DNA from 3 places in the Actinomadura sp. RB99 genome. Region 2 is predicted to be linked to each of the others. Evidence: predicted binding sites of a transcription regulator. Region 2 holds the regulator's gene; each other region holds the start of a gene.
What was found. Region 2 encodes HrcA, which represses chaperone genes, less so after heat shock. Its sites were predicted from a motif close to TTGGCACTCTCNNNNNGAGAGTGCCAA; they were not measured.
Positions count from the first base shown of each region.

Region 1: a site for HrcA is predicted at 1,569-1,595, ahead of amrb99_RS09760 (FmdB family zinc ribbon protein). Genes of this name have one in related genera too.
Region 3: a site for HrcA is predicted at 9,063-9,089, ahead of groES (co-chaperone GroES). Genes of this name have one in related genera too.

Region 1 is NZ_JABMCA010000007.1:232,091-242,424, reverse strand. It holds gene amrb99_RS09765 (MMPL family transporter) at 1-933, opposite strand, end outside; gene amrb99_RS09760 (FmdB family zinc ribbon protein) at 1,168-1,530, opposite strand; gene amrb99_RS09755 (potassium/proton antiporter) at 1,731-3,218, opposite strand; gene amrb99_RS09750 (2-hydroxyacid dehydrogenase) at 3,322-4,311, opposite strand; gene amrb99_RS09745 (5-formyltetrahydrofolate cyclo-ligase) at 4,589-5,170, opposite strand; gene galU (UTP--glucose-1-phosphate uridylyltransferase GalU) at 5,204-6,139, shown strand; gene glp (gephyrin-like molybdotransferase Glp) at 6,166-7,371, shown strand; gene moaC (cyclic pyranopterin monophosphate synthase MoaC) at 7,368-7,847, shown strand; gene amrb99_RS09725 (MogA/MoaB family molybdenum cofactor biosynthesis protein) at 7,856-8,332, shown strand; gene amrb99_RS09720 (DeoR family transcriptional regulator) at 8,349-9,134, opposite strand; gene amrb99_RS09715 (SIS domain-containing protein) at 9,275-10,174, shown strand; gene nagA (N-acetylglucosamine-6-phosphate deacetylase) at 10,171-10,334, shown strand, end outside.
Region 2 is NZ_JABMCA010000011.1:58,306-68,639, reverse strand. It holds gene amrb99_RS13070 (hypothetical protein) at 1-878, opposite strand, end outside; gene amrb99_RS13065 (hypothetical protein) at 1,007-1,918, opposite strand; gene amrb99_RS13060 (hypothetical protein) at 2,125-2,565, shown strand; gene hemW (radical SAM family heme chaperone HemW) at 2,596-3,804, shown strand; gene amrb99_RS13050 (DUF3097 family protein) at 4,176-4,988, opposite strand; gene hrcA (heat-inducible transcriptional repressor HrcA) at 5,176-6,186, shown strand; gene dnaJ (molecular chaperone DnaJ) at 6,187-7,326, shown strand; gene amrb99_RS13035 (16S rRNA (uracil(1498)-N(3))-methyltransferase) at 7,416-8,147, shown strand; gene amrb99_RS13030 (hypothetical protein) at 8,249-8,950, opposite strand; gene amrb99_RS13025 (SigE family RNA polymerase sigma factor) at 8,947-9,489, opposite strand; gene amrb99_RS13020 (histidine triad nucleotide-binding protein) at 9,835-10,179, shown strand.
Region 3 is NZ_JABMCA010000042.1:74,456-84,789, forward strand. It holds gene tsaE (tRNA (adenosine(37)-N6)-threonylcarbamoyltransferase complex ATPase subunit type 1 TsaE) at 1-155, shown strand, start outside; gene amrb99_RS30970 (hypothetical protein) at 290-1,858, shown strand; gene tsaB (tRNA (adenosine(37)-N6)-threonylcarbamoyltransferase complex dimerization subunit type 1 TsaB) at 1,963-2,643, shown strand; gene rimI (ribosomal protein S18-alanine N-acetyltransferase) at 2,649-3,140, shown strand; gene tsaD (tRNA (adenosine(37)-N6)-threonylcarbamoyltransferase complex transferase subunit TsaD) at 3,140-4,174, shown strand; gene amrb99_RS30990 (aminoglycoside phosphotransferase family protein) at 4,164-5,123, opposite strand; gene amrb99_RS30995 (hypothetical protein) at 5,413-7,008, opposite strand; gene amrb99_RS31000 (SAM-dependent methyltransferase) at 7,673-8,944, opposite strand; gene groES (co-chaperone GroES) at 9,206-9,517, shown strand; gene groL (chaperonin GroEL) at 9,605-10,334, shown strand, end outside.

The DNA of each region.
Region 1 (10,334 bases), on a different contig from region 2:
GAGCCCGGCGGTGGAGTTCAGGTCGGCGAGCAGCAGGCACAGCAGGCCGACGGCCACGGTGGCGGCGGACGCGATGACGGCGGGCGCGGCGCGGCGCAGGGCGAACGCCATGGCCTCGTGCCGGTCCTCGTGCCGGTGGAGTTCCTCCCGGTAGCGGGCGACGAGCAGGAGGGCGTAGTCGGTGGCGACGCCGAACACCAGCACGGTCATGATGCCGGAGCTCATCCCGTTGACGGTCAGGTCGGCGTACTTGGCCAGCAGGTAGACGACGGACTGCGCGAGCCCGAGGGCGAAGACGGCGCTGAGCACCGGGATGAACCACAGCACGGGGCTGCGGTAGATGATCAGCAGCAGGACGATCACGACGATGCCGGCCGCCATGAGCAGGAAGCCGTCGAGGCTCTGGAACACGCCGAACTGGTCGGAGCCGGCGCCGGCGGGCCCGGTGACGTGCGCGGACAGGCCGGGCGGTCCCCGCTTGACGAGGTCGCGGGCCTGGTCGACGGCGTCGGTCACGTCGTCGCTCTTGATCGGGACGAGGGTCTCCAGGGCCCTGCCGTCCTTCGAGGGGAACGGTCCCTGCGCCTTCTCGGCGCCCGGGAGGCGCTCGAAGGCGGGCCTGTCGGCGGCGGCCTTGGCGCGGTCGGCCGCGGTGATGCCGGAAGGACGCTCGTAGACGATGACGGCGAGCATCGTCTCGTCCTTCTGGAACATGTCCTGCTGCTTGACGACCTGCGTGGACTCGGCGCTCGCGGGCAGCCAGGACGCCGCGTCGTTGTCCTCCACGTCGCCCAGGCGCCCGGCGAGCGGGCCGAGCGCGGCCAGCAGGGCGATCCAGACGGCGAGGACGGCCCACTTGCCGCGGCGTCCGGCGATCAGCCCGGCGAGCCTGCGGGCCGGTGTTCTGGGGGGAGCCTGGCTCTGTGCGCGCATGGTCGATCTCCTGAGAGGTCCGTGGATCTCGCGATATGACGCGAAAACTTGCTCAGAACCAGAGTCTCTCGAAAGTCGAGAGGAAGCAAGTTATATCGCGAAATCTCGGGGTGGCCTCAGGGTCCTGCTAGGGGTGGCCTCAGGGATGCTCCCCAGAGCACGCAGAAGGCCGGAGGAACCCGTTCGGGTTCCTCCGGCCTTCGGGAAGCGCGGTGGTGAGGCGTGGCCCCTGGGTCAGGCCACCTTCTCGGACGAAGACGACTTCGACGAGGAGGCGGAAGACGAGGACGACGACGAGTCGCTCGACGAGCCCGACGAACTCGACGAGGACGCCGAGTCGGACTTGCCGGAGTCACCGCTCGACGACGAGCCGTTCGAGCCGTTGGACGAGCTCCCCACGGTGGAGGACGACTTGCCTGAGCCGCGGCTGTCGGTGCGGTAGAAGCCCGACCCCTTGAAGATGATCCCCGCGGCGGAGAAGACCTTGCGGAGCTTTCCCTTGCACGCCGGGCATTCGGTCAGCGCGTCGTCGCTGAACTTCTGCACGACCTCCAGAGGCTCGCCGCACTCGGTGCAAACGTACTGATACGTCGGCACGGTTCCTCCTCGCTGACTCAGTCCGGCGCCGTCCCGGACTGGCACTCACTCTAGATGACTGCTAATGGTACCCACCCGTGGAACAGGATTCGCCGCGGGTCTGTTCCCAGCCGCCCCAAGCCTGCCGCCCCAAGCCTGCCCCCGAGCCCGGCCCTACCCCAAAGGCCCGGCCGGGTCTCGGTGCCCGTGCCGCAGGACGCTCATGCGCCGGTCTCGCCGAACCAGCCGGCCAGCTTCCCGCGGCGGCTGATGGCGCGCAGCCTGCGTTCCGTGGTCTCGCGTACGGCCTCGGTGGTCACGACCAGCAGCGTGTCGCCGCTCTGCAGGGGCGTGGTGGGTTCCGGTACGAAGCTCTCCCCGTCCCGCACGACGAGGGTAATGGACGCTCCGGCGGGCAGCCGCAGCTCGAAGATCTCCACTCCGCTCAACCGGGAGTCGGGCGGGATGCGGACTTCGAGCAGGTCCGCATGGAGTTCCTCCAGGGGCGCGGCCTCCACGTCCAGTTCGCGCGTCTGCTCGTCGCTCTTGAGGCGGCACCAGCGCGCGACCAGGGGCAGCGTAGGGCCCTGCAAGAGCGTGAACACCACGACGATGTTGAAGACGATGGAGAACAGCCGGTCGGCGTCCGGCACGTCCTTCACCATGGGGATGGTCGCCAGGACGATCGGGACGGCGCCCCGCAGCCCCGCCCATGAGGCGAACACCTTCTCGCCCCACGAGAGCTTGAACCCGATCGAGGACAGGACGACCGACACGGGGCGGGCCACGAGCAGCAGGACGAACCCGATGACGAGCGCCGGGACGATCTGGCCGGGGAGCGCGCCGGGCGAGGCCAGCAGGCCCAGCATCACGAACAGCCCGATCTGGGCGAGCCAGCCGATGCCTTCGGCGAAGCCCCTCGTGGCAGGACGGTGCGGCAGGCGCGCGTTGCCGAGCACCAGCGCGCTGACGTAGACGGCCAGGAAGCCGCTCGCGTGCAGCAGCGTGGCGGCGCCGTAGGAGCCGATGGACAGCGACATCACGGCGATGGGGTACAGGCCGGACGCGGGGAGGGCGACGCGGCGCAGCGCCTGTGCGCCGAGCCAGCCGATCGCGAACCCGAGCACGCCGCCGGCGATCAGCTCGTACACCATCACGCCCGCGAGCTCGGCGATGTTGGGGACGCCGCCGTGCTTGACGCTGAGGGTGGCCACGATGATCACGACGGGTGCGTCGTTGAAGCCGGACTCGGCTTCGAGTAGCCCGGTCAGCCGGGAGGGCAGGGGCAGCCGGCGCAGCACCGAGAACACGGCCGCGGCGTCGGTGGGGGCGAGGACGGCGGCCAGCAGGAACGCCGGGCGCCAGTCCATGCCGATCAGCCACATGGCGGCGAGCGCCACCACGACGATGCTGATCAGGGTGCCGATGGTGGACACGCTGAGCGCGGCCGGCACGGACGGCCGCACGTGCCGCCAGCTGGTGGTGAGACCGCCCTCGGCGAGGATCAGGACGAGCGCGCCGAGGCCGAGGGTCTCGGCCAGCTCGGCGTTGTCGAAGTCGATGTGGAGGGGACCGGACTCGCCGATGAGAAGGCCGAGGCCCATGTACGCCAGAAGGGTCGGCAGGCCGGCCTGGTGCGACAGCCGGACCGCGACGATGGCGCTGAGTACGAGCACGGCCCCGAGGAGTAGCCAGATGTCGAGATGCACATCCCACCCTTCGGGGTCGTCAAAGTTGAACTTTTAGCAATACTACAGAATCGTGTGTCAAATGCATACTTGCGGTTGATGAACGGGATGCCTAGAACGTCCGTTATCTCCGTCTGACCTGCGGATCCACCCCGTTCACAACGTTCTGCACCGCGTGTCCCTGGACGGCCCTGGTGACGTTGTCGAGCAGCATCGTCACGATGTTCCGCTGCGACTCCGTCGTCCCTCCCGCCGCATGCGGGGACAGCAGGACGTTCTCGTTCGTGCGCAGGGGATGGTCGGCCGGAGGCGGCTCCTCATCGAAGACGTCCAGGGCGGCCCCGGCGAGCCGTCCCGACTCCAGCGCGGCGAGGACGGCGTCGTCGGGCGCGATGCCGCCGCGCGCCACGTTCACGAGCAGCGCCTTGTCGGGGAGTAGCGCGAGACGTTCCGGCCCTATGAGACCGCGTGTCTCGTCGGTCAGCGGCAAGGCGAGCACCAGGATGTCGGACGTGGCGAGCAGATCGTCCAGCTCCCTGTAGGTGACCGGCGCCGAAGCACGCGGGTGCCTCGTCCAGTAGGAGACCTCACAGCCGAGGGCCTGGAACAGCCGCGCCGCTTCCGCGCCGATGGCGCCGTAACCGACGACCCCTACGCGCTGCGCATGGACTTCCCTGGTGCCCCGGGCCAGGAGCTCCGCCTGCGGCCATTCGCCCGCGCGCACATGCCGGTCCCCCCAGACGAAGTGGCGACACAGGGCGAACGCGGCGCCGACCGCCCACTCGGCCACACCGCGCGCGTTGGCGCCCGCGGTGTTCGCCAGAGGCACGCCGGCCTCCGCCAGTGCGGCGCCGTCGATGCTGTCGGTGCCCACCGCGGGCATCTGCACGAACGCCAGGTGCGGCGCGGCGGCGACCGCCTCGGCGTCGAGTTTCAGTTGAGCGCTGAAGTCGCCGATGACCAGCTCGGCGTCCGGGAGCGCCGCGAGGAGCCCGGCGCGGTCCCTGGTCTGCGGGAACGCCACCTCCACGGTGTCGCCGAACGATCCGAACAGGCCCCGCACGATGTCCTCCCCGAGCGGGGGGAGGGAAAGGATCCGCCACGGCGCCGTCATCTGGAACCTCCCGGTGAGCCTCGGGTCCGACCGCGGTCCCCGATCCGCGATCTTGCTGATCCTCAGCCTATGCGCCCGTCCGGTACTGGCCACAGAGCCAGGTACTGCTAACCGCCAGGCCACACCTCTGCCACCGCGCGGCAGCGCTCCCGCCGCCGCTCGGACACCCCCCTCACGCCTCGGCCGCCCCCTGACGCCGCTCGGCCAGCGCCCGGCACCCCCGGCCGCACTTCGCAGCCCGTCCGGCCGTCCGGCCGTCCGGACGCCCGCCGGCGCCTCAGCCGAACCGCACCAGGCCCTCGGACGGCGTCGCCGCGGCCCGCACCCGCTGGTCGTGCGGCTCCGCGGGAAGCTCGTCCACCAGCTCGGAGTCGTACACCAGCCCGACGGTCAGGATCGCGGGCCCCACGCGGGCCAGCGCCCGGTCGTACGACCCGCCGCCGCGGCCCAGCCGCATGCCCGTCCGGTCGATCGCGACCGCCGGTGTCAGGACCACGTCCGCGCTGGCCACGGCCCCCGGGCCGCGCGGCGGCTCGGTCGGCTCCAGGCATCCGCGCGGGCCCGGCGCGAGCGAGTCGGGGCCCTCGTAGGACGCCCAGTCGAGGTCGCCGTCCGGCAGCAGGCGGGGGAGGAGCACGTAGGCGCCGCGCTTCCACAGCGCGAACAGCAGGCTCCGGGTGTCCGGTTCGGTGCCGACGGAGACGTAGGCGGCGATCGTCCCCGCCATCTCGATCTCGGGCACGGACAGCAGCGCGTCGCGCAGCGACCGGCCCGCCGCGGCGCGCTCCTCAGGAGCCATGATCCCACGCCTTTCCAGCAGTCCGGCGCGGATGTCGGTCTTCGAAACGATGTCGTGCACGCTGTTGTCCTCGCGGATGGCTAGGGTCTTTTCATGGTCGACATTGCACCCGTGCTCAAGGCCGTCGTCCCTGCGGCGGGCCTCGGTACCCGATTCTTGCCCGCCACCAAGGCGACGCCCAAGGAAATGCTTCCCGTCGTCGACAAACCGGCGATCCAGTACGTCGTCGAAGAGGCCGTCGACGCCGGCCTCAGCGACGTGCTCATGATCACCGGGCGCAGCAAGCGGTCCATCGAGGACCACTTCGACCGCGCCTACGAGCTGGAGGAGGCGCTCAACGCCAAGGGCGACAGCGAGCGCCTCGCGGCCATCCGCGAGTCCGCCGACCTCGCGATCATGCACTACGTCCGGCAGGGCGAGCCGCGCGGGCTCGGCCACGCGGTGCACTGCGCCCGCCAGCACGTCGGCGACGAGCCGTTCGCGGTGCTGCTCGGCGACGACATGATCGACGCGCGCGACAAGCTCCTGCAGCGGATGATCGAGGTGCGCGGCCAGTACGGCGGCAGCGTCGTGGCGCTGATGGAGGTCGAGCCCGACCAGGTGTCCGCCTACGGCTGCGCGGCCATCGAGGCGACCGGCGAGGACGACGTCGTGCGCATCTCCGACCTGGTCGAGAAGCCCGCGCCCGAGGAGGCGCCGAGCAACTGGATCATCATCGGCCGGTACGTCTGCGACCCCGCGGTGTTCGACGTGCTGGAGAAGACCCCGCCCGGCCGCGGCGGCGAGATCCAGCTGACCGACGCGCTGCGCACCCTCGCCGACATGCCGGCCGAGAACGGCGGCGGCGTGTACGGCGTGAAGTTCCGCGGCCGCCGCTACGACACCGGCAACAAGCTGGAGTACCTGCGCACGGTGGTGCAGTTCGCCGCGGAACGCCCCGATCTGGCGCCCGAGTTCATCCCGTGGCTGCGCGAGTTCGTCCGGACCCATGACGCCGCGGACGGCGTGGGCGGCTCCGGCGACGCGTGACGACCCGTCACACTGGGGCCGTGGGCATGAGAACGGTCGATGAGCACCTGACGGAGATCCTCGGCAGCGTCGCGGCGCTGCCGCCGCTCGACCTCGCGCTGCTGGAGGCGCAGGGGACGGTGCTCGCCGAGCCCGTCACCGCGCCGGTCCCGCTGCCGCCGTTCGACAACTCCGCGATGGACGGCTACGCCGTCGTCGCGGCGGACGTCGCGGGGGCCACCGAGGCGGAGCCGGTCGTGCTGCCCGTGGTCGGGGACATCGTGGCCGGGGACTCGGGCGTTTCCGCCATCAGGACGGGGCTGACCGCCCGCATCATGACGGGCGCCCCGCTGCCCGCCGGAGCCGACGCGGTCATCCCGGTCGAGTGGACGGACGGCGGTGCCGCGACCGTCCGCATCAGCCGCCCCGCACCGGCGGGGAACTACATCCGGCGGTCCGGCGAGGACGTCCTCGCGGGCCAGACCGTCGTGGAGGCGGGGACGCGGCTCGGCGCGACGCAGATCGGCATGGTCGCCGCCGTAGGGCGCTCCCATGTCGCCGTAAGGCCGAAACCGCGCGTCGTCGTCGTCTCCACGGGGGACGAGCTCCAGGAGCCCGGCACGCGGCTCGCGCCGGGGCAGATCTGGGAGTCCAACAGCTACATGCTCACCGCCGCCGTCGTGGAGGCGGGCGGGATGGGCTTCCGGCAGGCGACCGTCCACGACGAGCCCGCCAAGGTCATGGAGATGCTGGAGGACCAGCTCGTCCGTGCTGACGCCATCATCACCTCGGGCGGGGTGTCCATGGGTACCAGGGACGTGGTGAAGGAGGTGCTGTCCGGCACCGGCACCGTACGGTTCCACAAGGTGCGCATGCGCCCGGGCAAGCCGCAGGGGTTCGGCTTGCTGGAAGGCACGCCCGTCTTCACGCTGCCGGGGAATCCCGTTAGCGCGTACGTCTCGTTCCAGGTCTTCGTGCGTCCCGCCTTGCGCGCCATGCAGGGGCTGCCGCCCGAACCGATGCCCACCGTAAGCGCCGTCCTGGCGGAGGACATCAAGTCGCCCGCCGGGCTGCGGCATTTCGTCCGCGGGCGGCTGTCGTCCAACCGCGGCCACTACACCGTCACCCCGGCGGAGACGCAGGGCTCCCACCAGCTCGGTTCGCTCGCCATGGCGAACGCGCTGATCGCGCTCCCCGAGGACACCGAGGCCCTGCCCGCCGGTTCGCACGTCGACGTCATGAGGTTGCCATGAGTGCCATGGGCACCGAGTTCTCGCATCTGGACGACAAGGGCGCGGCCCGGATGGTCGACGTTTCCGCCAAGGGCGTGTCGTCCAGGACCGCCACCGCGACCGGGTTCGTCCGGCTCTCCGCCGAATGCATCGGGTTGCTGCGCGCCGGCGACATACCGAAGGGCGACGCGCTGTCGGTCGCCCGCATCGCCGGGATCATGGGGGCCAAGCGCGTCCCCGACCTGGTCCCGCTCTGCCACCCGATCGCCCTGCACGGCGTCACCGTCGAGCTGGAGATCCACGACGAGGGCGTGGCGATCAGGGCCGTGACGCGCACCGCCGACCGCACCGGCGTGGAGATGGAGGCGCTCACCTCCGTCTCCGTCGCCGCGCTCGCGCTGGTCGACATGGTCAAGGCGGTCGACCCGGGCGCCGTGATCACCGACGTGCGGGTCGAGGAGAAGACCGGCGGCAAGACCGGCGTGTGGCGCCGATGATCCGCGCGATGGCGGTCACCGTGTCCAACCGCGCCGCCGCCGGCGTCTACCCGGACAAGTCGGGCCCGGTGCTGGTCGAACTGCTGGAGGACCTCGGCTGCCAGGTGGACGGCCCCGTCGTCGTGCCGGACGGCGAGCCGGTCGCCGAGGTGCTGCGGGACGCCGTCGCGCAGGGCTACGACGTCGTCGTGACGTCCGGCGGCACCGGCCTCACCCCGACCGACCGGACGCCCGAGATGACCCGGCTCGTCATCGAGCGGGAGGTCCCGGGGATCGCCGAGGCGATCCGGCTGGAGGGCCGCGACAAGGTGCCCGCCGCGATCCTGTCCCGCGGCCTCGCCGGGCTCGCCGGGCGGACGCTGATCGTCAACCTGCCGGGCTCGACCGGGGGCGTGCGCGACGGCATGGCCGTCCTCGGCCGCGTCCTGGCGCACGCCGTCGACCAGATCGCCGGCGGCGACCACCCCCGCCCCGCCGGCGGCTAGACCCGGACTGGTCGTCCTAGACCTGGACGACCCGGACGCCGGCCTCGGTGAAGGCGGCGACGTCGGCGTCCCCGACGGTGCCGTCGGTGACCAGCACGTCGATCCGGCTCGTGTCGCAGATCCGGGCGAACGCGCGGCGCCCCACCTTCGAGCCGTCCGCGACCACGACCACCTGGTCGGCGCGCTCGGCCATCAGCCGGTTGACGTCCGCCTCGCCCTCGTTGTGGCAGGTCGCGCCGTGCTCGACGGTGACCCCGTTGACGCCGAGGACGGCCACGTCCAGCGTCACCTGGTCGAAGATCCCGGTGGCCAGCGGGCCGGTCAGCTCGTAGGACTGGGGGCGCGGCACGCCGCCGGTCAGCACGATCTTCACGTGCGGGCGGACGGCGAGCTCGGTGCCGATGTTCAGCGCGTTCGTCACGATGGTGATCGCCGGTGAGCCGCCCTCGGCGTGCAGGTCGGCGCGCGTCGCCAGCACCCGCGCCACCTCGGACGTCGTGGTGCCGCCGTTCAGCCCGATGATCGACCCCGGCCGGGCCAGCTCGGCCGTCGCGGCGGCGATGCGCTGCTTCTCCGTCGCGTTGCGCGCGGTCTTGTAGCGCAGCGGCAGGTCGTAGCTGACGCTCTGCGCGACCGCGCCGCCGCGCGTCCGGGTGAGCATCTGCTGCTGCGCGAGCTGGTCGAAGTCGCGGCGGATCGTCGCGGCCGACACCGCCATCCGGGCCGCCGCCTCCTCGACGCTCAGCCGGCCGGCGTCGGCGAGCAGTTCGAGCAGCGCGTTCCAGCGTTCGTGGCGTGTCACCCCGGCCCCTTTCCGGTACGCGGACGGCCCCGCGGGACGGCTCCGGACTGGATTCTAGCGATGCACCACTATGGTCTTTTCTGCTCAGACTTGGTATTGAACAAGCAAGAACACGCAGACGGCTGCAGAGGGAGAGGTCCATGGCGGAGCGCGGCGGCGGGCACACCGAGGCCGAGATCGCGTCCCAGCCCGACCGGTGGCGGCGGGCCGCCGCGACGGCCGCGGACCTCGCGCCGGTGCTGCCCCGCCGCGGCGAGCGGGTCGCGGTGATCGGGTGCGGGACGTCCTGGTTCGTCGCGCAGGCGTACGCGGCGCTCCGCGAGTCCTCCGGGCACGGCGAGACCGACGCGTTCGCCGCGTCCGAGTTCCCGGACGGCCGCCGCTACGACCGGCTGCTGGCGCTGACCAGGTCCGGTACGACCACCGAGGTCCTGGACGCGCTGGCGCGCGTGCGTGGTGCGATCCCGACCGTCGCGATCACCGCCGACGCCGCGACGCCGGTGATGAACGCGGCCGACGAGATCATCGTCCTCGACTACGCCGACGAGCGCTCGGTGGTGCAGACCCGCTACGCCACCACGCAGCTCGTCCTGCTCCGCGCCCACCTCGGCGAGGACGTCTCCGGAGTGATCGCCGACGCCGAGCGGGCCGTCGTCGAGCCGCTGCCCGCCGCCGCCGTCGCCGCGGACCAGTTCACCTTCCTCGGCCGCGGCTGGACGATCGGCCTCGCGCACGAGGCGGCCCTCAAGATGCGCGAGGCCGCGGGCGCGTGGACCGAGTCGTACCCCGCCATGGAGTACCGGCACGGCCCGATCGCGATCACCGGGCCCGGCCGCGTCGCCTGGATGTTCGGCGAGCCGCCGGAGGGCCTCGCCGACCAGGTCGCGGGCGTCGGCGGCACGATGGTCACGACCTCGCTGGACCCGCTCGCCGACCTGGTCAGGGCGCAGCGGCTCGCCGTCGAGATCGCCCGCGCGCGCGGGGACGATCCCGACCGTCCACGGAACCTCACCCGCTCCGTCATCCTGGACGTCCGATGACGAACCTCACGAACGCCCGGATCGTCCTGCCCGGCGGCGTCGCGACCGGCACGCTGCGCATCGACGGCGGCCGCCTCGCCGCGCCGTCCGCCGGCCCCGGCGAGACCGTCGACCTCGGCGGCCGGCACGTCGTCCCCGGCTTCGTGGACATGCACGTCCA
Region 2 (10,334 bases):
AGCGGCGAGTCCGGCGTGACGGCGTCGCACATGTTGTTGTTCACCGTGCACGTCTGGAGGACCGGGTGATCGGCCTCGTACTTGCCCGTGAACTGCAACGTGGCGTGGTTGGGCGCCTGGTAGACGCCGGTGCCGTCCACGCGGTTCCCCTTGGCGTCGACCTCGACGCGGTAGATCCACTCGATGTCGGTGGTGCGTCCCCAGCGGGCCATGAGGGCGGGCGTGTCCGTCCCGCCGTCCTCGTTGCTCCAGACGACCGAGTATTCGAGGATCTGGTGGCCGTGGGTGGTGGCGGGCCTGGTCTCGTGCCACGCGATCAGCGGGGTGTCGGTCGTGGCGTTCTGGTACGCGTCGCCGGTCACCGCGAGGGTCCGTCCCACCACGACGGGCGCGTAGCGCAGGACGAGCTGGTCGGCGGCGGGCATCCGGACGCCGGTGCGGGCGAGCCGCACCCGCTGCGCGGCGGGGGCGCTGCCCTTGGCGAACCGCAGGGTGACCTTGTGCCGGCCCCGGCCGACGCGGCCGAGGGCGAGGCTGCGGGGCGTCGGGTCGGATGACGGGACGACGAGGTCGGTGACGTGCCGGCCGTCCACCGCGATGGACACCACGGCGGACTCGGCGCCCTTCTTCGCCCACGACACCCCGGGCGCGGACGCGGTGAAGCCGATCAGGGCCTCCCCGGCGCGGCCGGCGGTGAAGGCGAACGAGCGGGCGGGACCGCCCCGCTGGACGTTGATCGTCCGCGCGGCGGCGGTGTCGGCGGAGGGAGCGGTGTCGGCGGAGGGAGCGGCTTCGGCGGGGGCGGCGAGGGCGAGGGGAGCGGCGGCGAGGGCGGCGGCGGACAGGGCGAGGGCTGTGTGACGCGCACGGCTTCTCATGATCGGGAAACCTAGGGCGGCCGGATTGCGCGCCGGTGACGGGCCGGTCCCCGGTGGATGTCGGGATCGTTGCCGCAAGGACGATCTTCGGAACGCCCCCGCGCGCCCCCGGCTCCGGGCGGTACGGCTCAGGCGCCGGTCCAGAGCGGGGCGAACGGCGCCGGATGCTGCATCGACACGGCCGCGAACCGCTCCTCCCCGTCGGCGGACCGCCGGGCGGGGCGCGGCGACCGGCCGTCGGGCCCGTACAGGGTGAGGCCCAGCCCGGGCAGCCGCACGGCCCGCCCGCGCCGCACCACCTCGTGGCCCAGCTCGGCGAGGAGCGCGGTCACGTCGTCGGCGGGCTCGTCCAGCAGGTCGATCCCGTCGAGCCGGAACCGCATCTCCGGGTTCCCGCTCCAGCCGGGCCGCCGCGTCCCGCAGATCTCCGCGACCCGCTCGGCCCCCGTCTCGGACCGGTCCGTCGACAGCGACAGCACCCCGCGCCCGACCTGCACGCTGCGGTGGTCGGCCCACCCGCACAGGAACTGCGCCCTCGGCGGCGGCGTGCCGCACCGCTCCGCGACGGCGTCGAGCGTCGCCCAGGCGTCCGACGCCGGGGTGCTGAACAGCAGGTGGGCGTCCGGGAGCAGCGCGCCGCGGCCCGGCTCCAGCGTGATCACGAACGGGGCGACGCGGCCCGGGAACCGCGCCGGGTCCGCCTCCCGGAGCGTGACCAGGCCCTCCCACTCGACCGGGTCGTCCACCGCGAACCAGGTGATCGCGGCCTCCGCGCCGAGGTCGCCGAAGGTCGCGTCGGTGAGCCGCTCGGCGATCACGGCGCGCATCCCCTCGGCGGTCTCGGCGAGCCTGCGCCGCCACCACGGCGGCTCGGGATCGGAGCGCCCGCCGGTCTGCCAGAGGGTGCCGGGGCCGTCGAACTCGGTGCGCCGCTCCGCGCCCTTGTCGTCCACGACGACGTAGTGCCATCCGCCGGGGCCGCCGCGCAGCAGCACGCGCGCGGGCACACGCCCCCAGTCCACCGGCCCCTCGTTCCGCATTCGGACGACCCTATCCGCCCAAGAGGGGCGGCACGCATCATTGCGGCCCGTGCCGCCCGCGTTCCGCCCGGCTCGACCAAGATCGTCCCGCCCGGGCGGCGATCGCGGCCGGCGGTTTCGCCGCGACACGGCCGGCGCTCCTCGATCCGGGCCCGGATGTCGGTACCGTCGGGGGGCAGTGCGTCGACGGTACCGGAGGTTCGAGCGTGACCCACTCCGAGCAGGTCCTGCGTTCCCCGGAGGAGCGCGAGACCGTGAACGGCGCCGTGCGCGCGCTGCGCTCGGCCGCGCCCCTGGGCTGGGAGCGGCTCGGCTTCGAGTTCCGCGCCACCGTCGGCATCGACAGCGCTTCCTTCGAGGTGGAGGACGCCGCGGGCGAGCGCCGCAAGGCCACGCCGCCCGGCCAGGCCGTCGGCAAGATGGACGAGCTGCGCCGCGTGATGTACCGGCGCGGCAAGGGCGCGTGGTTCACCGCCCGGCTGGAGATCGAGCGCTCGGGCCGGTTCAGTGCCGAGTTCGACTACGACGGCGAGCCCGAGTTCACGCCGCCGCTGACGCCGTCCGCCTACGCGCTGGACCTCGACCGCTTCCCCCGCACCGACGCGCACATCCCCGCCTGGCTCCGCCGCAAGCTCGACCAGGCCTGACCATCCCGCCGCGGGCGGCAGACTGTAGGGGTGCCCTCTACGCTGCCCGACGGTGATCCCGTACCCGCCGACGGCGCGCTGCCCGGCAGCGCGCTGGAGGGCCTGGGCACGCGGCCGTTCGCGTTCTACGTGCACGTGCCCTTCTGCGTGACCCGGTGCGGGTACTGCGACTTCAACACCTACACGGCCACCGAGCTCGGACCGGGCGCGAGCCGCGACTCCTACGCCGACACCGCCGTCGCCGAGGTCCGCATGGCCCGCAGGGTGCTCGGCGACGCGGACCTCCCGGTCCAGACGGTCTTCGTGGGCGGCGGCACCCCGACCCTCCTCACGCCCGACGATCTCGGACGCGTCCTGGCGGCCATCGACGCCGAGTTCGGCCTCGCTCCGGGCGCCGAGGTCACCACCGAGGCCAATCCCGAGTCGGTGGACGAGTCCTACGTGGCGAAGCTCCGCGAGGTCGGTTTCACGCGCGTCTCCTACGGCATGCAGAGCGCGCGCGAGCACGTCTTGGCCGTCCTGGAGCGGACCCATACGCCGGGCCGCGTCCCCCAGGTCGTCGAGTGGACGCGCAAGGCGGGCTTCGAGCACATCAACCTCGACCTCATCTACGGGACGCCGGGGGAGACCGACGACGACTGGCGCGCGTCCCTGGAGGCCGCCCTCGCCTGCGAACCCGACCACGTGTCCGCGTACGCGCTCATCGTCGAGGAGGGCACCCGCCTGGCGGCGCAGGTGCGGCGCGGCGAGCTCACCGCCCCCGACGACGACGCCATGGCCGACCGCTACCTGATCGCCGACGACCTCCTGCGCGCGCACGGCCTGCACTGGTACGAGATCTCGAACTGGGCCTCGTCCCCGGAGGCCGCCTGCCGCCACAACCTCCTGTACTGGACGGGCGCGGACTGGTGGGGCGTCGGCCCCGGCGCCCACAGCCACGTCGGCGGCACCCGCTGGTGGAACGTCAAGCACCCCGCCGCGTACGCCGCCCGCCTCGCCGAGGGCACCACGCCCGCGTACGCGCGCGAGATCCTCGACGACGACGACCGCCGCATCGAGCGGATCATGCTCGAACTCCGCCTCGCGGACGGCTGCCCCGCCGACCTCCTCGACGACGCCGCCGTCCGCCGCGCCATCGCCGACGGCCTCGTCGACCCGGCGGCGTACGAGCGCGGCCGCGCCGTCCTCACCCGCCGAGGCCGCCTCCTGGCCGATGCCGTAACCCGCGACCTGACCTGACCCACCCGCCCCCAACCGGAACCTCGGCCCCGCACACGGCCAAGCACACGGAACGGCGTCCCCCGCGGTTCGAACCCCACTCCCGGCAGTTCGAACCCCGCCCCCGCCAGTTCGAACCCCATCTAGGGCAGATCGAACCTCAGCCCTGCCATTTCGACCTCCACCCCCGGCAGATCGAACCTCAGCTCCGGCAGTTCGAACCCCAGCCCCGGCCACGGGCAGGCACGCGGAGCGAGTGCAGCGAGCGCAGCGGGCCTGCCCGACGGTTGACAGGCTGTTTCGCGCGGAGCGCCAGCGGAGCGGGAAACAGCCTGTCAACCGTGACGGGGGTTCCAGGGGGTCGCCCCCCTGGACTAACACAGCCCCCTGGGCTAACACGTCACGAAGTCGATGAGCTCCTCGACGCGGCCGAGGAGGGCCGGTTCGAGGTCGGTGTAGGTGGTGACGGAGCCGAGGATGCGCTTCCAGGCCGCGCCCGTCTCGCAGTCCCAGCCGAGGGCCTCGACGACGCCCTCCTTCCACGGGACGCCGCGGGGGACGCGGGGCCAGGCGGGGATGCCGACGGCGGCGGGTTTGACGGCCTCCCAGATGTCGATGAAGGGGTGGCCGGTCACGAGGACGTGCGGGGACGACACCCGCGCGGCGATCCGGCTCTCCTTGGAGCCCTCCACGAGGTGGTCGACCAGCACGCCGAGGCGGCGGCCCTCGTCCGGCGCGAACTCCTCGACGATCGCGGGCAGGTCGTCCACGCCCTCGAGGTACTCGACGACGACGCCCTCGACGCGCAGGTCGTGCCCCCAGATCTTCTCGACGAGCTCGGCGTCGTGGACGCCCTCCACGTAGATGCGGCTCTCCTTGGCGACGCGGGCGCGCAGCCCCTGGACCGCGATCGACCCGGACGCCGAGCGGGCCGGGGCGGCGGGCGCCGCGGCGGGCCGGACGAGGGTGACCGGCTTGCCGTCGATCAGGAAGCCGGCCTTGGTGAGGGGGAACACCCGGCGCTTGCCGAACCGGTCCTCCAGCGTGACGCCGAACTTGTCGCAGCCGACCACGGCGCCGCAGAAGCCGCTGTCGGGATCCTCGGCGACCAGGCCCGGCTCGGCCGGCACCTCCGGGATCCGCCCCTTGCGGGGGCGGCGCCAGTCGCCGGCGAGCACGTCGTCTCCGTAGTTCTTGCTCCGCACGGTTCCGCACACTAACGGCCGGGATAAGATCACGCAGCCGCGCGCGGCCCGGCGGCGGGCCGCGGCCCCCGGAACGTCCCCTCCGGGCCGTACACTTGGCACTCGGAACTACGGAGTGCCAGCAAGGCCCCGTCGGCGGTATATCTGGACGTGAGGACCTGTGGAAGGTGCAGAAGGAGGTGACCGGGTGCTGGACGACCGGAAACTCGCGGTGCTGCGCGCCATAGTCGAGGACTATGTCTCCACGAACGAGCCGGTGGGCTCCAAGGCCCTGGTGGACCGGCACAACCTCGGCGTCTCTTCCGCGACGATTCGCAACGACATGGCGGTGCTGGAGGAGCAGGGGTACATCGCCCAGCCGCACACCAGCGCGGGGCGGGTCCCCACCGACAAGGGATACCGGCTGTTCGTCGACCGGCTGTCCACGATCAAGCCGCTGTCGGTCGCCGAGCGCCGCGCGATCGAGACGTTCCTGTCCGGCGCCTACGACCTCGACGACATCGTCGGCCGCACCGTCCGGCTGCTCGCGCAGCTGACCCGGCAGGTCGCGGTCGTGCAGTACCCGTCGCTGACCCGCTCGTCGGTGCGGCACGTGGAGCTGGTCCCGGTCGCCGAGGGCCGGCTGCTGCTGGTGCTGATCACCAACACCGGGCGGGTCGAGCAGCGCGTCATCGAGACGGGGAAGATCTCCGAGGAATCCGTGGGGCACCTGCGGGCGTTGCTCAATACGTGCCTGGACGGGCTGGGCTTCGGCGACGTGCCGTCCGCCGTGGCGGACCTGCCGGACAAGGTGGGCCCGGACGAGCGGCCGGTCGCGGCCGCGGTCCTGTCCGTCCTGCTGGAGACCCTCGTCGAGAACCACGAGGAGAAGATCGTCTTCGCCGGCGCGGCGAACCTGGCCGCCGTCGACTTCTCGCAGAGCCTGCGGGAGGTGCTGGTGGCGCTGGAGGAGCAGGTGGTCCTCATGCGGCTGCTCGGCGAGACCGGCGACTCCTCTACTCTTACGGTGCGGATCGGCACCGAGAACCCCGATGAGGGGCTCCGTTCGACCTCGGTCGTCGCAGCCGACTACGGCGTCGGCGACCTCACGCTGGCCCGGCTGGGTGTGCTCGGGCCGACACGCATGGATTACCCCGGCACGATGGGAGCGGTACGGGCAGTGGCACGCTACGTGGGACAGATCCTGGCGGGGTCGTAAGTGGCCAACGACTACTACGCGACCCTCGGCGTCCGCCGGGACGCCAGCGCCGACGAGGTCAAGAAGGCGTACCGGCGGCTCGCGCGCGAGCTGCACCCGGACGTCAACCCGGACCCGGAGACGCAGGAGAAGTTCAAGGAGATCACCCAGGCCTACGAGGTGCTCTCCGATCCGAAGAAGCGCGAGATGTACGACCTCGGCGCGGATCCGTTCGCGCCGGGCGGCGGCGCGGGCGCGGGCGCCGGGGGCTTCGGCGGCGCCGGGTTCCCGTTCAGCGACATCATGGACGCGTTCTTCGGCACCGCGACCTCCCGCGGTCCCCGTTCGCGCGCGCGCCGGGGCCGCAACGCGACGCTGCGCGTCGAGCTGGACCTGGCGGAGACCGCCTTCGGCACGACCCGCGAGCTGTCCATCGACACCGCGGTCGCCTGCACGACCTGCGAGGGGACGGGCTGCGCGCCCGGCACCCACCCGGAGACCTGCGAGACCTGCCACGGCCGCGGCGAGGTCCAGCAGGTGCAGCGCTCCTTCCTCGGGCAGGTCATGACGGCCCGGCCGTGCCCCGCCTGCGGCGGGTTCGGCTCGGTGATCCGGCACCCGTGCACCGAGTGCTCCGGCGACGGCCGGGTCCGCACCCGGCGCACCGTCAAGGTCAAGATCCCGGCGGGCGTGGAGAACGGCATCCACATCCAGCTCGCCGGCGAGGGCGAGGTCGGCCCCGGCGGCGGCCCGCCCGGCGACCTGTTCCTGGAGATCGCCGAGAAGCCGCACCCGATCTTCGAGCGGGAGGGCGACGACCTGCACTGCACGGTCGAGATCCCGATGACCGCCGCCGCGCTCGGCACCAGCGTCACGATCGAGACGCTGGACGCCGCCGAGGAGGTCGACATCAAGCCCGGCACGCAGTCCGGGCAGGTGATCACGCTCTACAACCGGGGCGTGCGGCACCTCAACGAGAGCGGCCGCGGCGACCTGATGATCCACGTGAACGTGGAGACGCCCGGCAAGCTCGACGAGGAGCAGGAGGAGCTGCTGCGCCGGCTCGCCGCGCTGCGCGGCGAGGAGCGCCCGCCCGGCAAGTTCGCGCCGGGGCAGCGCGGCATGTTCTCCCGCCTCAGGGACGTTTTCAACCAGCACTGAAGAGCCACCGTGGCGGGCTACCGCGAGGGCCGCGACGGCACGCCGCCGGCTCCGGGCGGGCCCGCCGCCGGCGGCCCGGGGGGAGGGCGATGAGTCCGCCGGTGTTCCTCGCCGACCCGGCGCGGCTGCGCGCCGACCGGGTCGTCCTGGACGGCGCCGAGGGGCGGCACGCCGCGACCGTGCGGCGGCTGCGGCCCGGTGAACGGGTCGACCTGACCGACGGCGCCGGGATGCTCGCCGAGTGCGTGGTCGCGGCGGCCGACCGGGCGTCCCTGACCCTGGACGTGCTGTCCCGCCGCACGGATCCGGCGCCCGCGCCGCGCCTCGTGGTCGTCCAGGCGCTGCCGAAGGGCGACCGGGGCGAGCTGGCCGTGGAGACCATGACGGAGGCCGGCGTCGACGAGATCGTCCCGTGGGCGGCGGCCCGGTGCGTGACCCAGTGGCGCCCGGAGCGCCGCGAGAAGGCCCTCGGGCGGTGGCGCAACGCCGCCCGGGAGGCGGCGAAGCAGGCGCGCCGCAGCCGCCTGCCGGAGGTGCCGGACCTGGCGTCCACCGCCGACGTCGCCGACCGGATCGCCGCCGCGTCGCTCGCGCTCGTCCTGCACGAGGACGCCCAGGAGCCGCTCAGCGCCGTCGAGCCGCCCAAGGACGGGGACATCGTCCTGGTGGTCGGCCCCGAGGGCGGGATCGCCGACGAGGAGCTGGAGCGGTTCGCCGCGGCGGGCGGGCGCCCCACCCGACTCGGCCCGACGGTGCTGCGGACCTCGACGGCCGGGGTGGCCGCCGCGTCCGTGCTGCTGGCCGCCACCGGCCGCTGGTGACCCGCCCCCGGCGAGACCGGGAGACGGGCCGATGGTTAACGCAGGCCGTGGCCAGGACGGGCCGGGGCCAGGACCTGTCTCGAAGTGGGCCGGGCCTCGGGCTAGGGCGCGGAGGCGCCGGTGCCCTGGTCGGTGGTGACGGCGGGAGCGCTGCTGGTGGGCGTCGTCGGCTGCTCGGTCGGCTGCGTGGGCGTCGACGGCGGCGGAGTCGTCGGGGTCTCCGTCGGCGTCGGGCTCGTGGTGGGGCTGCCGCTCGGGCACGGCGAGGCGGACGCCTTGCCGTGCTGCGCCGCCGCCTGGGACGGGGACGTCTTCGTGCCGCCCGCCCCGGGGGACTTGCACGGCGCGGGGCTGGACGAGGTCGAGGGGGACGTCGCCGTCGACGCGGAGGCCGACCCGGACACGCCGGGCTGCGACGGCGTCGGCGAGCCGGGGAGCACCGGGCGGCCCTGCGAGTCGACGCGGTCGCCGGTGTGGTCGCCGTGGTCGTCGCCGGACGGGCCGTTGCTTCCGACCGAGTGCTGGATGAGGTCGATCGTCTGCGGCGCGGTCACGCCGAGGCCGGCGATCGCCACGGCCGCGGCCACGGCGAGCGCGGGCCGCGCCCAGGTGAGGGCGAACCGGTCCAGCCCGTACCAGGCGGTGCCGAACCGTTCCAGGCCGAACCAGCGCCGGCGGCGCGGATCGGCTATCCGGGCCCGGATGCGCTCCAGGCCGTCGTCGGCGGGTGTGACCGAGTCCGCCTCCGCGTGCAGGGCGCGGCGCAGGATCTCGCCGTGCTCGTCGTGGGGGTCGGTGGTCATGAGAACTGCTCCAGGACGTTGCGTAGCGCGGTCATGCCGCGCGCCGTATGGCTCTTCACGGCGCCTCGGGAGATCCCCATCGCGTTGGCGATCTCCGCTTCGGACAGATCGGCGTAGTAGCGGAGGACGAGCGCCTCCCGCTGGCGTGCGGGGAGCCGGGAGAGCGCGTCGATCACCGCCGAGCGTTCGAGCTCGCCGATCGCCCCGGCCTCCGCGCTCGGCGCGTCCGGCAGCCCCTTCGGGGCGTACTTCTCGACGACGGCGCGGTGCCGCAGCACCGATCGCGACCGGTTGACCACGGACTGGCGCAGGTACGACAGGGCCTTGTCGGGGTCGCGCAGTCGGCGCCAGCCGCCGTGCATCGCCACGAACGCGTCCTGGACGACCTCCTCGGCCGTTCCCGAATCGCGCACGAGCATGGCGGCGAGACGCACGAGCGAGCGGTAGTTGGCGCTGTAGAGCGCGGTCACCGCTTGATCGGCGTCCCAGGCGACGGCCACGGCCCCCGCCGTTCCCCTGGCCACGAGGGTCTCGGTCACGTCAGTGGGACGCGCACCCTGGCCGCTGGGTTTACGAAAGGGCATTTTCCTGAGGACCTCGGTCACCTATCCGCCGCCTTCACCGTCCCCCGGCCGCCTTTCGGACGGACCTTTCGGACCGGCATCGAACCGGGTGTCCCCCACCCGCGCGAAGACGCGGCAACGCCCACGGACCGGGGGGTACGCCCTGAGTTGACAACCTTAACCAGTGGCCGGTCGGAATGCGGCTCGACAACCGGAGATCGACGCCGGAAACCTTAGCGATCATGGGGCGCCGCGGACCATCCCCGCAGCGGTCTCGATAGGATCTCGGGGCGCGGTTCCGGCCGCCGTGAGGGGAGACAGATGACCGACTGCCTGTTCTGCAAGATCGTTTCCGGGGACGTGCCCGCCAAGGTCGTCCGGGACTCCGAGCGCGTGCTGGCGTTCCGCGACATCAACCCGCAGGCGCCCACGCACGTGCTGGTCATCCCCAAGGACCATCACCCGACGGCCGCCGAGCTCGCCGCCGCCGACCCGGAGCTGCTGGCCGAGGTCGTGGGCGAGGCCCACCGGGTCGCCGTGGACGAGGGCGTCGACGGCACCGGCTACCGCATCGTCTTCAACACCGGTGCGCAGGCCGGCCAGACGGTCTTCCACGTGCACGCGCACGTGCTCGGCGGGCGTGGCCTGAACTGGCCGCCCGGCTGACCGGCCCCGGACCGGCCGGCCGGTCCGGGCGCCCGTACCGGCCCGGGCGACGCGAGATCGGGTGCGGGTAAAAGCGGCGGCGTTCCGTCGGGGCCGCCCAGTACCATGGAAACGCAACCCAGGACACCCGGAGCGAACAGAAGGCAGGTCGGAGA
Region 3 (10,334 bases), on a different contig from region 2:
CGATCGTGGAATGGGGAGAAGGGCTCGCGGAGGGCCTCGCCGACGACCGGCTGGAAGTGATCATTTCCCGCGGGGAGGGGCCGGGCGAGATCCGCGAAGTAAGGATCGAAGGGGTCGGTGATCGCTGGCGCGACCTGCCCGCCGACCTGGTCTGAGAAGGATCGGAGATCTTCCCCGAATTCGGTAAGTGGGCCCGGACCACTTTGCTGTGAGATGTCGTACTCTTTGCCGGAACGAACCTCACCTTCGCGACATATCAGAGATTTCCTCACAGCAGGAGTGGGATCCGGTGAGTGGCAGCCATCGCAGCGGCGACGACCGCACGGGGGACGGCGAGTACGCGCCGTACCCGGGACAGGACGGCCGCCGTGCCTCGGGCACGGGCGGCCACCAGGCGAGCACCGGGGGCTTCGAGAGCGGCTCCGGCGGCTACCCGACAGCGCCCCTCTCCAGCGGTGATCCCTCGTCCGGTGGTTACTCCACGGGCGGGTACCCGGCCGTGGAGTCCTCCACCGGCGGCTACTCCACGGGTGGCTACTCGACCGGTGGATACCCCACCCAGGGCGGCGACCGGTCCGGCGACAGCGGCCGCTACTCCACGAGCGGCGGCTACCCCACCGAGAGCGGCGGCTACTCCACGGCAAGTGGCGGCTACTCAACCGAGAGCGGCGGTTATCCCACCGGAGGCGGGGGCTCCGCGTCCGGAAGCGGACGCTACTCGACCGCCAGCGGCGCGTACGTGTCCGAAAGCGGCCGCTACCCGCCGGGCGGCCGCCCCTCCGGCGGCTACCCGGGCGAGAGCGGGAGCTACCCGATCGGCGACTACCGGACGGGCGGCAGCTACGAGACCGGCTCGGGCAGCGGCAACTACCCGGCCGACAGCGGCGGCTACTCGCGGCGTGACCGCTACGAAGCGGACAGCGGCGACTACCGCTCCGCCAGTGGCGACTACCGCTCCGCCAGTGGCGACTACCGCTCCGCCAGTGGCGACTACCGCTCCGCCAGTGGCGGCTACCGCACGGAGGGCGGCGGCTCGCGTTCGGGCAGCGGGGGATACGCGTCCGGAACCGGCGGCTACGCCTCCGAGAGCGGGGGATACGGATCCGGAAGCGGCGGCCACCGCGCGGGAAGCGGCGGCTACCGGTCCGGCAGCGGCAGCCACCGGGTCGCCCGCGAGCGCCGCGGCGGCCGGCGCGGCGCGATCCTGCTGGCCGCGGGCGGCGCCGTGGCGGCCTGCGCGCTCGCCGTGTTCGTCATCCTGCACGGTGTCGGCGGCGGCTCCGAGCACGGGACCGGCCAGGCCGTCGGCAGCGGCGCCGACAGCTCGCCGACCGCCGGCGGCGAGCGCTCCGAGGTGCCCGACTCCTGCTCCGTCGTCGCCGACGACCTGATCAACCGGCTCGCCCCCGGCTCCGAGCGCAACCCGGCCGACAACTACCAGAACAACGAGCAGCAGAACGGCTGCGTCTGGGGCGCCTACGCGGGCGACAACAAGCGCCAGCTCACCGTCGAGCTGCGCGCGATCGCCGGGACCGCCTCGCAGACCCCGACCGCCATCGCGCAGGGCACGATCTCCTCCGAGCGCAGCGCCGACGAGTCCGGCAAGTCGCTGCTCGCCGGCCAGGAGCTGACCGAGAAGAGCGACCTCAAGGGCGTCGGCGACGAGGGCTACCTGGTCTACAGCGTAGACAAGGGGCAGGGCTCCGGCGAGGCGATCACCAACGTGCGGCTGGCGAACGTCCTGGTCACGATCCACTACTCCGGCTCCGACGGCGGCGACCCGCTGTCGTCCAAGGACGCCGGCGACGGCGCCACCGAGGCGGCCAAGACCGTCCTTCAGTCGCTCGCCAAGGGCTGAACCGGCCCCGCCCCACCGGCGGCGCAGGGGGCTCCGGGGCGTCCGGGCCGTTCCGTCGCAGATGGGGACCGTCCAGGGCGGAGTCTGGACTAGGCTTACAACCCGTGCTGGTCTTGGCTTTCGACACCGCGACCGCCGCGATCACGGTGGCGCTTCATGAGTGGATCCCCGGCGAGGGCGCGCGGCGCCGCGGCCACGCCGAGGCCGTCGACCGGCGCCGGCACACCGAGCTGCTCACCCCGGCCATCAAGGCGGTGCTGGCGGAGGCCGGCGCGGCGCCCGACACCCTCAGCGCGATCGCCGTCGGCGTCGGCCCCGGCCCGTACACGGGCCTGCGGGTCGGGCTGGTCACGGCCCGCGCGATGGGCGCGTCCCTGAGCATCCCGGTGCACGGCGTCTGCACCCTCGACGCCATCGCCTGGGCCGCCGCGCGCGACGAGCCGTTCGCCGTCGCCACGGACGCCCGCCGCAAGGAGGTGTACTGGGCGCGGTACGAGTCGTCCCGCGCGCGGGCCACCGAACCCGCCGTCGGCCCCGCGTCCGACGTCTTGGACGGCGCGCCCGAGGGCCTTCCCGTCATCGGCGAGGGTGCCGCCCTGTACCCGGAGGTGCTCGGCGAGTCCGGGCACGAGCCGCTGCTGCCCACCGCGTCCGCCGTCGCGGAGCTCGCCGTCGCGCGGCTCGCCGGCGAGAAGGGCCCCGACCTGCTGCCGCCCGAACCGCTCTACCTGCGCCGTCCCGACGCGCGGGAGCCCGGCCCCCGCAAGAAGGTGACGCCGCGGTGACCGGCATGGCGACCGGCGTCGTGCTCCGCGGGATGACCCCGAAGGACCTGGCGGCCGTCCACCTGCTGGAGCAGGTGCTGTTCCCCGACGACGCGTGGAGCCCGCAGATGCTCGCCGACGAGCTCTCCGGGCAGCCGGACACCCGCCACTACGTCGTCGCCGAGGAGCCCGACGGCGACATCGTCGGCTACGCGGGCCTCGCCGCCGCGGGCGGGCAGGCCGACGTGCAGACGATCGGGGTCCGCGCCGACCGGCGCGGCGCCGGGATCGGCGCGGCGCTGCTCGCCGAGCTGATCGACGAGGCGTCCCGGCGCAACGCCGAGGCGGTGTTCCTGGAGGTCCGCGCCGACAACCCGCCCGCGCGCCGGCTCTACGAGCGGTTCGGGTTCTTCGAGGTCGGCGTCCGCAAGCGCTACTACCAGCCCGCCGACGTGGACGCGGTCGTCATGTGCCGCCGTCTGGAGCGCCGCCCGGTGGGCTTCACCAGGGGGAATTGATGATCCGCGAAGAGCCGCTGGTCCTCGGCATCGAGACCTCGTGCGACGAGACGGGCGTCGGCATCGTCCGCGGGCACACGCTGCTGGCCGACGCGATCGCCTCCAGCGTCGAGCAGCACGCCCGGTTCGGCGGCGTGGTGCCCGAGGTCGCGTCCCGCGCGCACCTGGAGGCGATGGGCCCGACCGTCGAGCGGGCCCTGAACGAGGCGCGCGTGACGTTCGACGACATCGACGCGTTCGCCGTCACCGCCGGCCCCGGCCTGCCCGGCGCCCTGATGGTCGGCGTCGCCGCCGCCAAGGCGTACGCGCTGTCGCTCGGCAAGCCGCTGTACGGCGTCAACCACCTCGCCGCGCACGTCTGCGTCGACCAGCTGGAGCACGGGCCGCTGCCGAAGCCGTGCGTCGCGATGCTGGTGTCCGGCGGGCACTCCTCGCTGCTGCTCGTCCCGGACGTGGCGGGCGACGTCCGCTCGCTCGGCAGCACCGTCGACGACGCGGCGGGCGAGGCGTTCGACAAGGTCGCGCGGGTCCTCGGCCTCGGCTTCCCGGGCGGCCCGGTGATCGACCGGATGGCCCGCGAGGGCGACCCCGCCGCGATCGCGTTCCCGCGCGGCAAGTACAACGACGGCACCTACGACTTCTCGTTCTCCGGCCTGAAGACCGCCGTGGCCCGGTGGGTGGAGGCGAAGGAGCGCGCGGGCGAGGCCGTCCCCGTCCCGGACGTCGCCGCGTCCTTCCAGGAGGCCGTCGTGGACGTCCTCACCCAGAAGGCCCTCAAGGTCTGCAAGGACAACGGCGTGCGCGACCTGCTGATCGGCGGCGGTGTCGCGGCGAACTCCCGGCTGCGCGCCCTCGCCGCCGAGCGCTGCGAGGCCGCGGGCGTCCGGCTGCGCGTCCCGCGCCCGAAGCTGTGCACGGACAACGGCGCGATGGTCGCCGCGCTCGGGTCCGAACTCGTCGCCTCCGGCCTCGCCCCGTCCGACCTGGACCTTCCGGCCGACTCCAGCCTGCCGATCGAGTCCGTCACCCTCTGAGGGCGGCCAGCAGGGCGTCGAGGTAGTCCTCGAAGAGGGGGACCTTGGCCTCGTCGACGATCCGGCCGTCGTCCTCGGGGAGCAGGTCGAGAAGGCAGCGGACGTCCCAGTACGGGTGGTGCGTGTAACCGCCGGAGACCTGGTCGAACGATCCGAGGAAGCGGTCGGCGACGGGCACCCCGTAGCGGAGCGCCAAGGCGCGGCGCATGCGCGCGACGTCGACGGCGACGGGCCCCGACGAGGCGTCCGACCAGTCGACCACGCCGGTCAGCTTGCCGTAGGACCACAGCGTGTTGTCGGGGTGGTAGTCGCGGTGGACGAACCGGGCGGGCGCCTCGGGGGCGGGCCCGGCGGCGATCTCGAACGCGCGCTCCCACAGCTGAGGGCGGAGCGCGTGCTTGGGCGGGAGCCGCTGGTCGAGCCGGTTGTAGGGGACGTACGGCGGCATCGTGGCCGCGCCGTTCAGCGCGTGCACGGGCAGCAGGGCGGCGGCCAGCTGGATGAGGTACTCGGGCAGGTCGTCGGGGGACGGGCGCGGCGGGTGGCCGGTCAGCCGGGTGATCAGCAGGGCGGGGACGTCGCAGTGCGCGCCGGACGGGTCGGCGGCGACGAGCTCGGGGGTCGGGATCTCGCAGCCGGCGAGCAGCGCGAGCGCGGCGATCTCGCGTTCGGGGGAGAACTCGGTGTCGCCGTAGGAGCGGCGGCCGGGGCCCGCGTCCAGGCCGGAGTCGCGCCCGGTCCACCGGCGCAGCACGAGCCGGTGCGCGCTGCCGGACGGCGTCTCGACGACGAGCGCGTGGTTGGCGTGCGCGGTGCCGCCGGGCAGCGGCCGCACCATCCGCACCTCGGCGCCCTCGCCGAGACAGCCCTCGACCCAGCGCAGGATGGCGTGGCCGGGCAGGGCGCCGGTCGGCAGGCACTGGGCCGGTGTGGGAGTCACGAGATCCATGAAAACGGATTCCGAAGGGTATTGGGAGTGATTTTGCGAAGACGGAACGTAACAAAATGCACGTCATCGCGGGGTCTTGGTGGAGGCTCTCCGGTCATCGCGCCGGTTACCCGGACGAACTCAATGGATCCGGTGGGGTATCCGAAGCCCTGGCCGAGGGGGCGGCGACGGGGCGGGACACGGCGCAGGGTGGGGCCGCGCCACGACCCCACCCGACCCGTATCCCGGAGCCCGTACCCCGTCGCTCGTCCTCGCCGTCGCCGTCGCCGTCGCCGTTCCCCGCCCGTCGCTAGTCCTTGCCGTCGCGGCGGGGGCGCAGGAGGGCCTCGGCCAGCGCGAGCATCGTCTCCTCCAGCGTGGACAGCCGCTTCAGCACGTCCTCGTGCACCGCGTTGACCTGCTTCGACACATCGTCGTGGACGCCGTCGACCTTCCTTCCGACCTCGTCCTGCACGTACGAGAACCGCTTGGCGAACTCGGCCTGCACCGCCTCGGCCCGGCGCGTCACCTCGTCCTGCACGCCGTCCACCCGGCGCCCGAACTCCTCCTGCGCGCCGCCGACCTGGCGGGCCATGTCCTCCTGCATCCCGGCGACCTGCTTGGCGACGTTGTCGTTGATGGCGCCGACCTGCCGGCTGACGTCCTCGTGGATGTCCCCGATCCGCTTGCCGAAGTCGTCGTGCACCCCGCTGACCTGCCGCACCACCTCGCTGTGCACGGACTCGACCTGCTTGGTGACATCGGTGTGCACCGACTCCACCCGGCGGGACACGAGGTCGACCTGCGCGGTGAACTCCTCCAGTGCCACATCGACGCGCTTGGCGACCTCCTCGTGGATGCCCTCGATCCGCTTGCGGACGTCGTCGTGCACGTCCTCGAACCGGCGGGAGAACTCGTCCATGCGCCGGGCGACGTCGCTGTAGGCCGTCTCGGCGATCTGCGACATCGTGGCCTTGACCTCGTCGCGGTCCGGCCGGGCGCGCAGCTCCTCGATCAGCGGGTCGACCGCGTCGGCCAGGTGCTTCTCCAGCGCGTCGAACCGGTCGCTGTGGTCCATCGGCGGGCGCCGCGCCAGCTCGCCCAGCACCCGGTGCATCTCGGCGATCTCCAGCGTGGCCGGGAGCCGCGCGATGCGCTCGCCCACGCCGTCGATCCGGCCGTCGATGCTCTCGAACCGGCCGTCCAGACCCTCCAGCTTGCCCGACAGGCCCTCGAGGCGCCCGTCGACCCCGTCCAGCCGCCCGTCCAGCCCGTCGAGGCGGCCGCCGACGCCCTCGACCCGGCCGTTGACCGCCTCAAGCCCCTGCTCCATCCGCTCGGCCATCTCCCCGAGCGACTGGTCGACCCGTGCCGTGACGCCGGTGATCGAGTGCTCCAGCCGCTCGGACCGGTGCCCGAGCTCGGCCAGCGACTTGTCCAGCCGGTTGAAGCGGACGGACGCGGCCTCCATGCTGCCCTGGAGCTTGTCCAGCCGCTTGGTCATCTCCTCCATGCGCTGCGACGCCTGCTGGGTGGCGTCGGTGATGTGCTGCGCGGAGTCGAGGACGGCCTGGATGCGGGTCAGCCCCTCGTCGACGTTCTCGGCGACGACGCCGACGTCGGCCCACAGCGCGGGGAGCTCGGCGACCGGCTTGACCCGCTCGCCGAGGCCGTCGATGTGCTCGGCCAGCCCCTCGGCCCATTCGGGGGGCTTGCCGACCAGCTCGTCGACCTGGCCCCGCACGCTGTCGAGCTGCCCCGTCAGCCCGCTGAGCTCGCGCTCGCGGACCTCGCGGAGCAGCCACTCCATACCCTCCAGCCGCTGGCGGATCTCGTCCAGGACCTGACCCTGTGAGCGCTGTTCATAGACGTGGTCCTGCGCCGCACGGGCGAGCAACTCCCGCATCCGATCCGAGACCGGTTGACCCCCCGTCTGCAGGAAGTTGTGATTCGTTTCCACCCGATGCTCCTTCGTGTGCCGGACGCGTCGAAATGGCGCACGGCAATGAATCGTGAAGTCGCCACTGTAGTGCGTGTGAAGCGCCGCTATAACGGGTAGCAGGGAACGTCGCGGGTTCTGCGGAATGCGCCTGTTATCCCGATGGTGTGAATTGACGTTGACCACCGTCCATAAGGTGATTTCCGCAGTTTGAGGGCTTCGGGGTGATTGCGGCGGTCGGTTCCGTCACCGCGCCAGCGCCCTGACGCCGCCGGAGCGCCTGCGGCGGGGGCTCTGTCCGTACATCTCGTCCAACATCGGCAGTTCCCGAGCCGCCCTCCCGGCGCGGCGCCCCGGCGCGGGGACGTCCGGCCGGGCGCCCGGCCGCCCGGCCCGCGGCCATTTCAGGCCGGCATTCGTGGGAGCCCGGAACCCGATCGCTGAACCTGCCTTGGTGTTTTGCCGTCCCTGGCTCTCGCCGTGCCGTTTCGCCTGCCGCCGCACCCACCTTGCCAGGCGCCCGGAATCCCTGGTGAACGCAATACAGAAAAGCGCCGATGATTTGCACGGGCATGGTGCGTCCCACGGACGTCCTTGGCGTTGCGGTGCCGTGCGGAGATCTTTGGACCGTTTAGCGGGCGCGGCCCGCCCTGGGCGGGTCGGCGTCCGCCGTCCCGGGCCGCGCGACGGGCCGGGCGAGCAGCGCGACCGGGTCCCGGCCGACCCGCGTCACCACCACCGTGGTCTCGGCGGCGCCGTACCCGGCCCGCCGCCCGCCGAAGCCGAGGTCGCGGCGGAGCCGGTCCACGTCGACCGCCGACCCCCGCTTCTTGACCGTCAGCACGCCGGTCCCGAGGCGCCGCAGCTCGGCCTTGAGCCGCTTCACCGAGAACGGCAGCACGCCGTCGATCTCGTACGCGGACGCGAACGGCGTCGGGCGCAGCTCGTCGGACGTGACGTAGGCGATGTGCGGGTCCGCGAGCCCGCCGCCGACCAGGTCCGCGACCTCGGCGACGAGATGCGCCCGGATGACGGCCCCGTCCGGCTCGTAGAGGTAGCGGCCCCAGGGGCGGACGTCCGGATCGCCGAGCCCGGCCGGGACCAGCGTGACCGCCTCCCCGGCGGCGGTGCCGTCGGCCGGCAGGAGCGTGGCGCGGCGTCGCACGTCCCCTGCGAGGCCGCCCAGCCACAGGGCGGCCTCCTTCACGTCCCCGCCGACCGACACCCACTCCGCCTCCGCGCCGTCCGGCACGGCCTCGTGCGGGATGCCGGGCGCGACCTTGACGCACGCCGCCGGCGCCCGTCCGGCGAGGCCGAGGACGGCGTCGAGCGGCGGCTCGTAGGAGCGCGGGTCGAAGACGCGGCCCCGTGCCGTCCGGCGGCCGGGGTCGGCGAACACGGCCGCGTGCCCGTCCGGGTCCTCGTCCAAGGCGTCGCCTAAGCGCACGCGCGCGAGGCCGTCCAAGTCGAACGCCGTCACGTTGGCGCCGGCCACCTCGGCCGTCAGCGGGTCGCGTTCAACGCCGTCGCCCGTCAGACCCACTCGGGAACGCGCCATAAGGTCGGCACCGATGCCGCATCCCAGTTCCAGTACGCGCGCGCCTGCGGGCAGCCCAGAGGCGAAGCGTCGCGCGCGATGCGCTGCCACGCTCGCACGCGTGGACTGCTCCAGGCCGGCCTGGGTGAAGTACATGCGGCCCGCGTCGGAACCGAACTTCGCCTCGGCGCGCCGCCGGAGCCGCACCTGGGTCAGCGCCGCCGCCACGAGGTCCGCCCCGTGCCGCTCGCGCAGCCGCGACGCCGTGCCGAGCAACCCGGCCTCCGAGATGTCCGCTTCGCCCGCCTCTGCCAGAAGTGCCTGGCCGACGGGGGTGAGCAGCTCCCGGAACGACGCGATGTCCATGCCTGGACCGTACCGAGCGCGGCGCCCGGGTGATCCGCGGGTGAACGCGCCGGAACGCCGCGGGCCGTGCCTCCGTGTCCGTGTTGACGGGCCAACGGGCACGGCATAGTCTCACTGACTGGCACTCTCACTGCGAGAGTGCCAACACAGCGACAAGGTCGGTCTGGCACCCGCGACGACAGGCCGGTCCAGGGTCGCCTCTCTGTCACATGTGCCGGCGGCCTGCCATGGCCGCCGAGGACCAATCGAAGGGGAGGTCAGATCGTGACGACCGCCACCAAGGTTGTTCTCAAGCCGCTCGAGGACCGCATCGTCGTCCAGCCGCTTGAGGCCGAGACCACCACCGCCTCCGGCCTGGTGATCCCGGACACCGCCAAGGAGAAGCCGCAGGAGGGCACCGTCCTGGCCGTCGGCCCGGGCCGCGTCGACGACAAGGGCGAGCGCGTCCCGGTCGACGTCAAGGTCGGCGAGGTCGTGCTCTACAGCAAGTACGGCGGCACCGAGGTCAAGTACAACGGCGAGGACTACCTCGTCCTCTCGGCCCGCGACGTGCTCGCGGTCATCGAGAAGTAATCACCGAGACGTGATGCGCCCGCCCCGGCCCGCGCCGCCCACCGGCGGGGCGGCCGGGGCGGATCGCGTGACATAGGAGTTAACCCCATGGCGAAGATCCTGGAGTTCGAGGAGGACGCTCGCCGGGCTCTTGAGCGCGGCGTCAACGCTCTCGCGGACGCCGTCAAGGTGACGATCGGCCCGCGCGGCCGCAACGTCGTCATCGACAAGAAGTTCGGCGCGCCGACCATCACCAACGACGGCGTCACCATCGCCCGCGAGGTGGAGCTGGAGGACCCCTACGAGAACCTCGGGGCCCAGCTCGCCAAGGAAGTGGCGACCAAGACCAACGACATCGCGGGCGACGGCACCACCACGGCGACCGTCCTCGCCCAGGCCCTCGTCCGCGAGGGCATCCGCAACGTGGCCGCCGGCGCCTCGCCGCTCGGCCTCAAGCGCGGTATCGACGCGGCCGCCCAGCACGTGTCCGACCAGCTCCTGAAGTCGGCCCGCGAGGTCGACGAGAAGGGCGAGATCGCGCACGTCGCCACCATCTCCGCCCAGGACGCGCAGATCGGCGAGCTGATCGCCGAGGCGTTCGACAAGGTCGGCAAGGACGGCGTCATCACCGTCGAGGAGGCCCACACCATGGGCCTCGAGTTGGAGTTCACCGAGGGCCTCCAGTTCGACAAGGGCTACCTGTCGCCGCACATGGTCACCGACCCCGAGCGCATGGAGGCCGTCCTGGAGGACGCCTACGTGCTCATCGTGGACGGCAAGATCTCCAACGTGCAGGAGTTCCTGCCGCTGGCGGAGAAGGTCGCCCAGACCAAGAAGC